DNA from 4 places in the Pelorhabdus rhamnosifermentans genome. Region 3 is predicted to be linked to each of the others. Evidence: a T-box and tRNA genes for the amino acid it is inferred to sense, from the RefSeq annotation. Region 3 holds a T-box; the other regions hold tRNA genes.
The links. The T-box of region 3 lies ahead of Ga0466249_RS04160 (valine--tRNA ligase). A T-box ahead of a tRNA ligase gene usually reads a tRNA of that ligase, here a tRNA-Val.

Region 1 (2,196 bases), on a different contig from region 3:
ATCAGCAAGTTCACTGACATTATAACTGGCTCGGATGCCAAGGTAGGCCTGCATTTCCTGCATGCGCTGTACTTCAAATTTGGCATTTAACTTCATCTGCTCAGGTGAGGCTTTTAGCAGTATTTCTCGTTGCAGTCGATTGTTATAGACGGAGACCAAGGGTAGTCCGCCTACTTCATAAGCCTCGGCAACAAGAGCCTGTGCCAAAGGAATGGCGTCGTCAAAGACTTCAATTAATATTTTTTCACCCTTTTGAAGTGCTGTGGAATAGTGAATAAGATTTTTGGCGAGCATTTTTATGCGTTCATCCATTGTAATTCCTCCTAGTGATTGTTGACCTTAAAAGTATTGCCAAGAAAGGTCTTTTCAATTAAGTTTAACATAAAATGAGAAGTTCCTGTTTTTTCTATTTACAAATGAGAAAAAACTTGGTATTATATCAAGGCAAGCCAATTCCAGTGGTCGTGTCTAGCTGACGAAAATGGAAAAATTTTCGTAAAGGATACTAAAAGGTGTTTAAACAAAAACCATAAAAAAGACTTGCAATATAATAAACGGTGTGATATAATATTATATGTTGTTCCTCGATAGCTCAGTTGGTAGAGCAATCGGCTGTTAACCGATCGGTCGTAGGTTCGAGTCCTACTCGAGGAGCCAATTAAATGGCGCGTTGGTCAAGCGGTTAAGACACCGCCCTTTCACGGCGGCTTCATGGGTTCGAATCCCATACGCGTCACCATTCATGGGCGATTAGCTCAGCTGGGAGAGCGCCTGCCTTACAAGCAGGATGTCGGCGGTTCGATCCCGTCATCGCCCACCAATAAAAAACAAACTACTCATTTGGGTAGTTTGTTTTTTATTGGTTATTCCTGTTTAGAAACCGAGATTTTCGCCAATGACGAAGATGAAAGTCGGTGTCTGTGGTAAAGCCTTTTTTATAATCGTCGTGACATTACAGATACGCGAAGGGCCTTGGCAGTCCATGCAGATGCCGCTTGTTGTGCAAGGATTGGGCCTATTGAGACGCTTATTATTGATGGGAGCGGCTTCGTATTGAATACGCTTATAAGCTTCATGCGTATCGCTGACAACCTTATTAATTCCGACGACAACAATGACTTTTTTTGGTCCAAAAATCATGGCTGCCACGCGATTTCCTGAGCCATCGACATTCACAAGCTGTCCATCGAGTGTTAGGGCATTGGTGCTTGTTAGAAAGACATCCGCCGTGAGTTCTTTACGTCGTATATCTAATGATTCTTCTGGTGTAAGACCACTTTGGCCATGGTTAAATAGTGTGTTGCCGCGTTTGGTTAATTCGTCTAAGAGACCAATTTCTTTTACTGTTGCAGAACCACCAAACCCTACGGTATCAGTAGGGGTGATTAATTTCAGAATTTCCTGCGCCGCTTCTGCTGCAGTTGGAAAATAGGCTGCGGAAAATCGATTTTTTTGTAAAGCATCGACAACTTTTTTACCGATTGTATTTGTGTGCCACTGACGATTTTCGTCATTCATTATTTTGTTAACCCTCCCTAGTTGTTGTATAATAAAAAAATAAACTCTTCTTTATTGATTTTCGTTGCAGAAAAGTATTTTCCTCTTTAACAAGAAAACAAAAGCGGCGGATCAATGATTTTTAATCAATAGGCAAGGGGGAATTGCATGTGACATGGGAGCAGCCTAGTCTGACACGCCTAAAGATCGCTATTATTTTATTTGTATCCATTCAAATCATTGGTGTGTTAGGTTTTATGGGAATTGAAAATATGTCGTTCATTGACGCAGTTTATTTGACGGCCGCTACCGTTTCGACTGTTGGTTATGGTGATGTTGTGCCAAAGACAGTATGGGGGCGTATATTTGACATTGGCCTTATTATGACAGGCGTTGGTATGGCTTATTACACATTTTCACTTGTTATTACTATGTCTATTGAAGGCCAATTAAAAGATTTGTTTGGGAGGAAGGGTATGAATCGGAAAATCGCTAGTTTAAAAAATCATATTATTGTTTGTGGGTCTGGCAAGGTAGGAAGTAGTACGATCGAGCAGTTGGAGCTAGAAGAGGAATCTTTTGTTGTGATTGATATTAATGCCACAAACTATGAACAATTGGTTGATAAGAAAATTCTTGCTGTTCATGGTGATGCTACATTAGATGAGGTGCTTATTGCTGCTGGTGTGCTTCGGGCAC
Region 2 (2,196 bases), on a different contig from region 3:
GAATATAGAGGATCCAGTAATTTAAGGAAAATTAAGGGTGGTTGTAAAAATGCCAACTGAAATAAAGCATTGGTAGAGAGGAAGATGGCATGTCTGTCAGTATGTTGACAATGATCGAATTGGCTGGTATAATTTTAATTCCGAAATGCGTGAGGCGAACCATGTTGGTTTGAATCGGATTCCGGAACCGAATAATAACAACTGATAATTAGTTGACATAAGTTAAGTAATCTGATACAATAGGAAATCCAGAATGGCGATATGGCCAAGTGGTAAGGCTAAGGTTCGCAAGACCTTAATTCCCTAGTTCGAATCTGGGTGTCGCCTCCAATGTTTGCCTGAAATGAAATGTTATCTTAGCTATGTCCATACAAAGAGACGGCATTTTGGGCTCCGGTAAAAATCCAGTCAGCTTTAGAAACGGAAAATTGCGGTACTGCGTTAGGCAGTATTGAGGAAAGTCCAGACTGCCACGACCTGTGATGGCCGTAATGTTCGTGCCCATCGCAAGATGGGGCAGAGCTTAGCTCTGACGACGATGAAATCGACTCACGTAGTTGAAAGTAATCATAAAGTGCACAGAGAGTGAGTAGGTTGGTGACAACCTAGTGAAAAGCGGTAAACTCCACGAGGCAGAAACCCAAATTTCGGTAGGGGAGCTTCCTGTAGGGAATACGAACCAAAAGGAAGAACGCTGTATTAGCGTTAGATAGATAATTTTCTAAAACAGAAACTGGCTTATGGTTTCTAAAGAAGGCTGTTTTGATATAGAGACTCCGTAGCTCAGCTGGATAGAGCGTTTGACTTCGAATCAAAGGGTCGCAGGTTCGAATCCTGCCGGGGCCACCAACTTTCTTATAAACGGGCGATTAGCTCAGCTGGGAGAGCGCCTGCCTTACAAGCAGGATGTCGGCGGTTCGATCCCGTCATCGCCCACCAAAATTTCTAGATAACGTGTCCTGTCACGGCGAAGATCGTTGATCCAAATCTGATCAGGTTCGTCATAATATAGTCATGCGGAAGTAGCTCAGTGGTAGAGCATCGCCTTGCCAAGGCGAGGGTCGCGAGTTCGAATCTCGTTTTCCGCTCCATAAAATTAACGGCAAACCAAATCGTAAAGAGGCTGTCTCGAAATAGGTTTTTTAACACCTGTTTGAGGCAGCTTTTTTTGTATGGTTCGTCCTCCTTTTCCCTGAATTCCCTCTCCCGCCTGATGATCGCAGTTGCATGGGCGATTAGGGCATTAATCACAAGGTTATCCACAACTATAGGTACGAAACATTGGGTTATAAACAGGCTTATCCACATTATCCACAATGCCAAGTAAAACAGCATTGTGGATATGTGGATAAAAATACAGCGCTGCATACTGGATTAGCCTTGGGAAAAGAGTGCATCCGTAGAGTGGACAGTCAATGGGATTTTTCAATTTATGATTCTTGAAAGAGGAATTTAGGCGAAAAATCGGGAAATAAGTCAAGATTGACTGTTTTATTTGATTATAAGGAATTTTATTTGTCTATGCTGATTGTAAAATAGCTGCTGAAATTAAGGATGATACAGAACAAGGAGAACTTTGATGGATGATAAATGTTTAAAAGCCATTCCAGAAACAACTTATTTATCAGCTGGAAATGTGCGGCGCTACCGGGGAATTTTGCACTATTTTTATGTTCAGCATGAAAAAATGCGTCAATACCTCTTCCCTGAAGATGTTTATCAGTATTTGAGACAGGATGAAGTTTTTGCCGATTATACGGAAGATGAGTTGCAGCAGGATTTGAAGCAGCTTGTGGAATGGAAAAATCTTATTCCACGTCAGGAAACAGGCCGCGTGATGACAATAGAAGATTTTAAACGAAAAAAATTCCGTTATCAGTGTACGCCTTATACAGTGGAAATTGAGCGCATGGTTGAGCATCTTTATGAAATAGGTAATTCTTTTGGCGGATCACTGGAAACGACGATGTTCGACAGATTGTTTCAGTCCCTGTCACGATTTCAGGAGGAGGCTAAAACCGGACAGGGATCAGAACTGAATCAGGCCTGGGAAGATGTGTATTCGTATTTTAAAAAGATCGTACAAAGTGCTTCTGATTATTTAGCCCATTTGAAAAGTGAGAAAGTAGAAGAACGGATGATGACCGAGGCTTTTCTGGTTTATAAAGATTCCTTTGCCGATTATTTGCGTAAATT
Region 3 (2,196 bases):
CAAACGATGACGAAGCCCCATGTCAAAGTCATTGGGGTCATGAGCCGGCGTAATTTTTACAGCGCCTGTCCCAAAGGAAGGATCAACATATTCATCAGCAATCACTGGAATGTGTCGGTGAACTATCGGCAATACTAAATTTTTACCAATTAAATGCTGATAGCGTTTGTCGTCTGGATGAACAGCGACAGCACTATCGCCAAGCAGCGTCTCAGGACGCGTCGTAGCAATTGTCAAGCCAGGTGTTCCATCTTCACAGTCATAACGAACATAAAATAAATGACCGGCCTGATCTTCATGCTCGACTTCAATATCACTTAATGCTGTATTACAGCGCGGACACCAATTGGTAATACGATGTCCCTGATAAATAAGGCCTTTCTCATAAAGAGTGACAAAGACCTCTCGGACAGCCTTTGAACAACCTTCATCCATCGTAAATCGTTCGCGTTCCCAATCGCAAGAAGCCCCCATACTATGCAATTGATTAATAATGTTACTGCCAAACTTTTCTTTCCATTCCCATACGCGATCAATAAAAGCGTCACGCCCTAAATCGTAGCGACTTTTACCTTCTTCCTTGGTAAGTACTTCTTCCACCTTGATTTGCGTGGCAATACCCGCGTGATCCGTGCCAGGCATCCACAAAGTATTGTAACCTTGCATACGCCGAAACCGAATAAGGATATCCTGCAAGGTATTGTCTAAAGCATGGCCCATATGAAGTTTCCCTGTTACATTGGGCGGTGGAATAACCATACTAAAGGGCTGTTTATCAGGTTCTACTTCAGCATGAAAAAAGTGATTGTCTTGCCAATATTTATACCATTTTTTTTCAAATGCTGCGGGATCATATACCGTCGATAGTGCTTCTTTCTCACTCAATTTATGTTCCTCCTCCAATAAAATAAGAAAAACTGCTGATTACTTTCTTATAATAAAAACAACAAACCCTTTCATCCTAAAAAGGACGAAAGGGTCTTCTTTCGTGGTACCACCTTAATTTTCAGCGGTCTTCGCTGAACACTTCGCTTGTTATAACGGAACAAAACCGGTCGCACCTACTTTTTTCAACACGACAACTCCTGGATGACTTTCAGTACCATCAAAGTTGAGAGATCTTTCAGCCTTAAGAATCTCTTTTCTGTGCACTTAAATGAACTTACTCTTCCAATCACTGCAGTTACTTTATCTAGTTATTAGTTTCATTAACATATTACTCACTTTGTCATGCCTTGTCAAGCTCAGGCACTCTGTCTTACTGACGTTTTTCCTGTAGATACTTGTCTATGGCCACAGCAGCTTTCTTTCCTGCTCCCATGGCCAATATAACAGTTGCTGCGCCTGTCACAATATCACCACCAGCAAAAATACCCAGTCGTGAAGTCTGGCCTGTCTCTTCATCAGCGATAATATTACCGCGTTTATTCGTATCTAATCCCTTTGTTGTCGATTGTATCAACGGATTCGGCCCTTGACCAATCGCCATAATCACTACATCTACATCAAGAGTAAACTCCGATCCGGCTATTTCTACAGGACGACGCCTACCACTCGCATCAGGCTCGCCAAGCTCCATCTTCATGCACCTAAGCCCCGTAACCCAGCTGTCCTTTCCAACAACCTCAAGCGGATTCGTTAGCAGTCTAAACTGCACGCCTTCCTCTTTAGCATGATGTACTTCTTCTAAACGAGCCGGCATTTCTGTTTCGGATCGCCGATAGACAATATAAGATTCTTCCGCTCCCAGACGAAGTGCCGTTCGAGCAGCATCCATCGCCACATTGCCACCGCCAACAACAGCAACCTTATGGCCCACTTTAATGGGTGTCGCTGCTTTCGGAAATTGATAGGCCTTCATTAAATTACAACGCGTTAAAAACTCATTGGCCGAATATACACCATTTAGATTTTCACCCGGAATTTGTAAAAAGTGCGGTAAACCAGCGCCTGTCCCAATAAAGACAGCCTCAAAACCTTCCTCATCAAGTAACTCATCAATCGTATAGGTCCGGCCAATAATGGCATTCACTTCAATAACTACACCCAATTTTTTTAGATTGCTAATTTCCTGCTGCACAATGGCTTTGGGCAACCGAAATTCTGGGATGCCATACATGAGAACTCCACCTGGCGCATGCAAAGCTTCAAATATCGTCACAGCATAGCCTAGTTTAGCCAAATCGCCTGCTGCCG
Region 4 (2,196 bases), on a different contig from region 3:
CGTTGAACCATAAGATTCAAGTTGTTGAAAAAAATTTTGATAATACCGCGAATTCACCAGATCTAACCAAAAACTTTCCTGCCGAGAAATTTCATGCAATGCCTGAACTAAGTCCGGATCAAAAGAAATACCACTAGATTGGCGAATCGTTGCTAAAATGACTGGCCGTTGATCAAAAATAAACTGATCATCTCTCAGTAACACTTCCACACGATCAGCCAAACTAATAATGCGGCTCAACAGCGGGATCTCCTGACCAACGAAACTTGCCGGACTTGACCCGTCCCACAAATCATGATGATGACGAATGGTATCAGCTAAATAACCTAATTGCGCTGAATCCTTCAGCAGTTCATAACCAACTTCAGCATGTTTATGCAGCAACGGGTTAGCGTAATTACGAATCTGATGTTTTTCCGACCAACTAGATGCTGCGCCAATATCGTGAAGCAGTGCTGCATAAATTAGCTGTTGCCGTTCTTTGTCAACGAGGTTGATCTCCTCAGCAATCCGATCAGCAATAATCGCAGTGCGCCAATGATGACGAGATAATCCACCCGAAGCAAGTTCTAGAGCCAGTGATAGGGCCCGCAGCAAATTAATTGGGTTTATATTAAAATACATCTGTCTCCCCCTAGTAAAATCATTGGAAAATAATAAAAACTGCTTACAAATAAGTAAGCAGTTCTGCGACAATTTTGGAGCGGGCGACGGGAATCGAACCCGCCTAGCCAGCTTGGGAAGCTGGAACTTTACCACTAAGCTACGCCCGCATGCTCTTTGCTCATCACGCATATTATTATACTCGAAAACAATCTGAAAGGCAACTACCATAATATTTCTCTATGCTCTTTTTAATAGAAAGAAAACAGCCTTACATAGAAGACTGTTTCATTGTTTTAAAAGCTGGTGCCGCAAGACAGAATCGAACTGTCGACACGAGGATTTTCAGTCCTCTGCTCTACCGACTGAGCTATCGCGGCAAATGGCGACCCGGATCGGACTTGAACCGACGACCTCCGCCGTGACAGGGCGGCATTCTAACCAACTAAACTACCGGGCCAAAATTTTGAAATATGGTGGGCGATGACGGGATCGAACCGCCGACATCCTGCTTGTAAGGCAGGCGCTCTCCCAGCTGAGCTAATCGCCCATGAAAAGTCGGAAATATTGGTGACGCGTATGGGATTCGAACCCATGAAGCCGCCGTGAAAGGGCGGTGTCTTAACCGCTTGACCAACGCGCCATTTATTAAACCAAGTTCATGTCACTTGGATAGTATACACAAATTTATAACGTTTGGCAATAGTTATTTTTACCAATGTGGTAACTTATTATGATAACCAAACTATTTCCCATTCAATGACCGGGCTATCTTCGAATTTATTTCGATTAGTTGACGTACATCATCCGGTTTAAGCCCGTAGTGTTGGGCCAAAATCATTACAGTCTGCCAAGCTTCATCTATTTTAATACCATAATCGTTTACAGTTTCATGAATGTATCTTGAATGCGAAGAAATATCCTGACTATAACCAACAAGCCAATCAATACTTACCTTAAAAAAATTTGCTATGCGACATAATGTTGCAATGTCAGGTTCACGGCGATTCACTTCCCATGATGCTAAGGTCGAACGATCAACCTGAAGGATGGCGGCCAATTCTTCTTGCGTTAGTTTATTTCGTAAATGTTTAATTTTAGCTCCTAAAGTTTCCATAAGCCACACCTCCTGTCTTTAAGATATCGCGCCAATAAAAGCAGTGCAATTATTGTGTCTATAAGACCCTGCCGAGCAGGAATTTCTTAACTAAAAACAGTATTAGTGTCTATATGACACTAATACTGTTTTTTAAACTATAAAATTTTGAAAGGAGACTTATTCCCATGAAAAATAGAAACCCGCTTATTCTCATTGTAGACAATTCTTCTAAAACCCGCGCTCTTATTACTTTATTTTCAGAAAGAAAGTACGAAGTAAATTGGACTACAAATGGTGAAACAGCATTGATTTCCGCACTTAAAACTTTACCAGATCTTATTCTATTAGATGTAACGATACCGGACATTGATGATTGTAAAACCTGGCGTTGGTTCAAGAAGCAGCCTTCGTTAGCTGCCATTCCAATTATTTTTCTCACCACTAAAACTGACATAACAAGTAACGAAAAACAACTCGCTTGGAATTCCATCGAT

Region 1: it has a tRNA-Val gene. The T-box ahead of Ga0466249_RS04160 (valine--tRNA ligase) is inferred to sense a tRNA for this amino acid. The anticodon was not compared.
Region 2: it has a tRNA-Val gene. The T-box ahead of Ga0466249_RS04160 (valine--tRNA ligase) is inferred to sense a tRNA for this amino acid. The anticodon was not compared.
Region 4: it has a tRNA-Val gene. The T-box ahead of Ga0466249_RS04160 (valine--tRNA ligase) is inferred to sense a tRNA for this amino acid. The anticodon was not compared.

What each region holds. Positions count from the first base shown of each region.
Region 1 covers NZ_JAHGVE010000026.1:3,437-5,632, forward strand. Annotated here, with positions in the region: gene Ga0466249_RS21270 (aminopeptidase) at 1-312, opposite strand, end outside; tRNA gene Ga0466249_RS21275 (tRNA-Asn) at 582-657, shown strand; tRNA gene Ga0466249_RS21280 (tRNA-Glu) at 665-739, shown strand; tRNA gene Ga0466249_RS21285 (tRNA-Val) at 745-820, shown strand; gene Ga0466249_RS21290 (lactate utilization protein) at 874-1,518, opposite strand; gene Ga0466249_RS21295 (potassium channel family protein) at 1,668-2,196, shown strand, end outside.
Region 2 covers NZ_JAHGVE010000006.1:101,850-104,045, reverse strand. Annotated here, with positions in the region: tRNA gene Ga0466249_RS09030 (tRNA-Cys) at 256-330, shown strand; RNA gene rnpB (RNase P RNA component class B) at 417-746, shown strand; tRNA gene Ga0466249_RS09020 (tRNA-Arg) at 773-849, shown strand; tRNA gene Ga0466249_RS09015 (tRNA-Val) at 864-939, shown strand; tRNA gene Ga0466249_RS09010 (tRNA-Gly) at 1,017-1,091, shown strand; gene Ga0466249_RS09005 (TIGR02677 family protein) at 1,580-2,196, shown strand, end outside.
Region 3 covers NZ_JAHGVE010000002.1:200,358-202,553, reverse strand. Annotated here, with positions in the region: gene Ga0466249_RS04160 (valine--tRNA ligase) at 1-885, opposite strand, end outside; T-box leader at 964-1,187, opposite strand; gene gltA (NADPH-dependent glutamate synthase) at 1,259-2,196, opposite strand, start outside.
Region 4 covers NZ_JAHGVE010000005.1:198,343-200,538, forward strand. Annotated here, with positions in the region: gene Ga0466249_RS08325 (HD domain-containing phosphohydrolase) at 1-624, opposite strand, end outside; tRNA gene Ga0466249_RS08330 (tRNA-Gly) at 700-773, opposite strand; tRNA gene Ga0466249_RS08335 (tRNA-Phe) at 908-983, opposite strand; tRNA gene Ga0466249_RS08340 (tRNA-Asp) at 987-1,063, opposite strand; tRNA gene Ga0466249_RS08345 (tRNA-Val) at 1,078-1,153, opposite strand; tRNA gene Ga0466249_RS08350 (tRNA-Glu) at 1,172-1,246, opposite strand; gene Ga0466249_RS08355 (helix-turn-helix domain-containing protein) at 1,349-1,720, opposite strand; gene Ga0466249_RS08360 (response regulator) at 1,888-2,196, shown strand, end outside.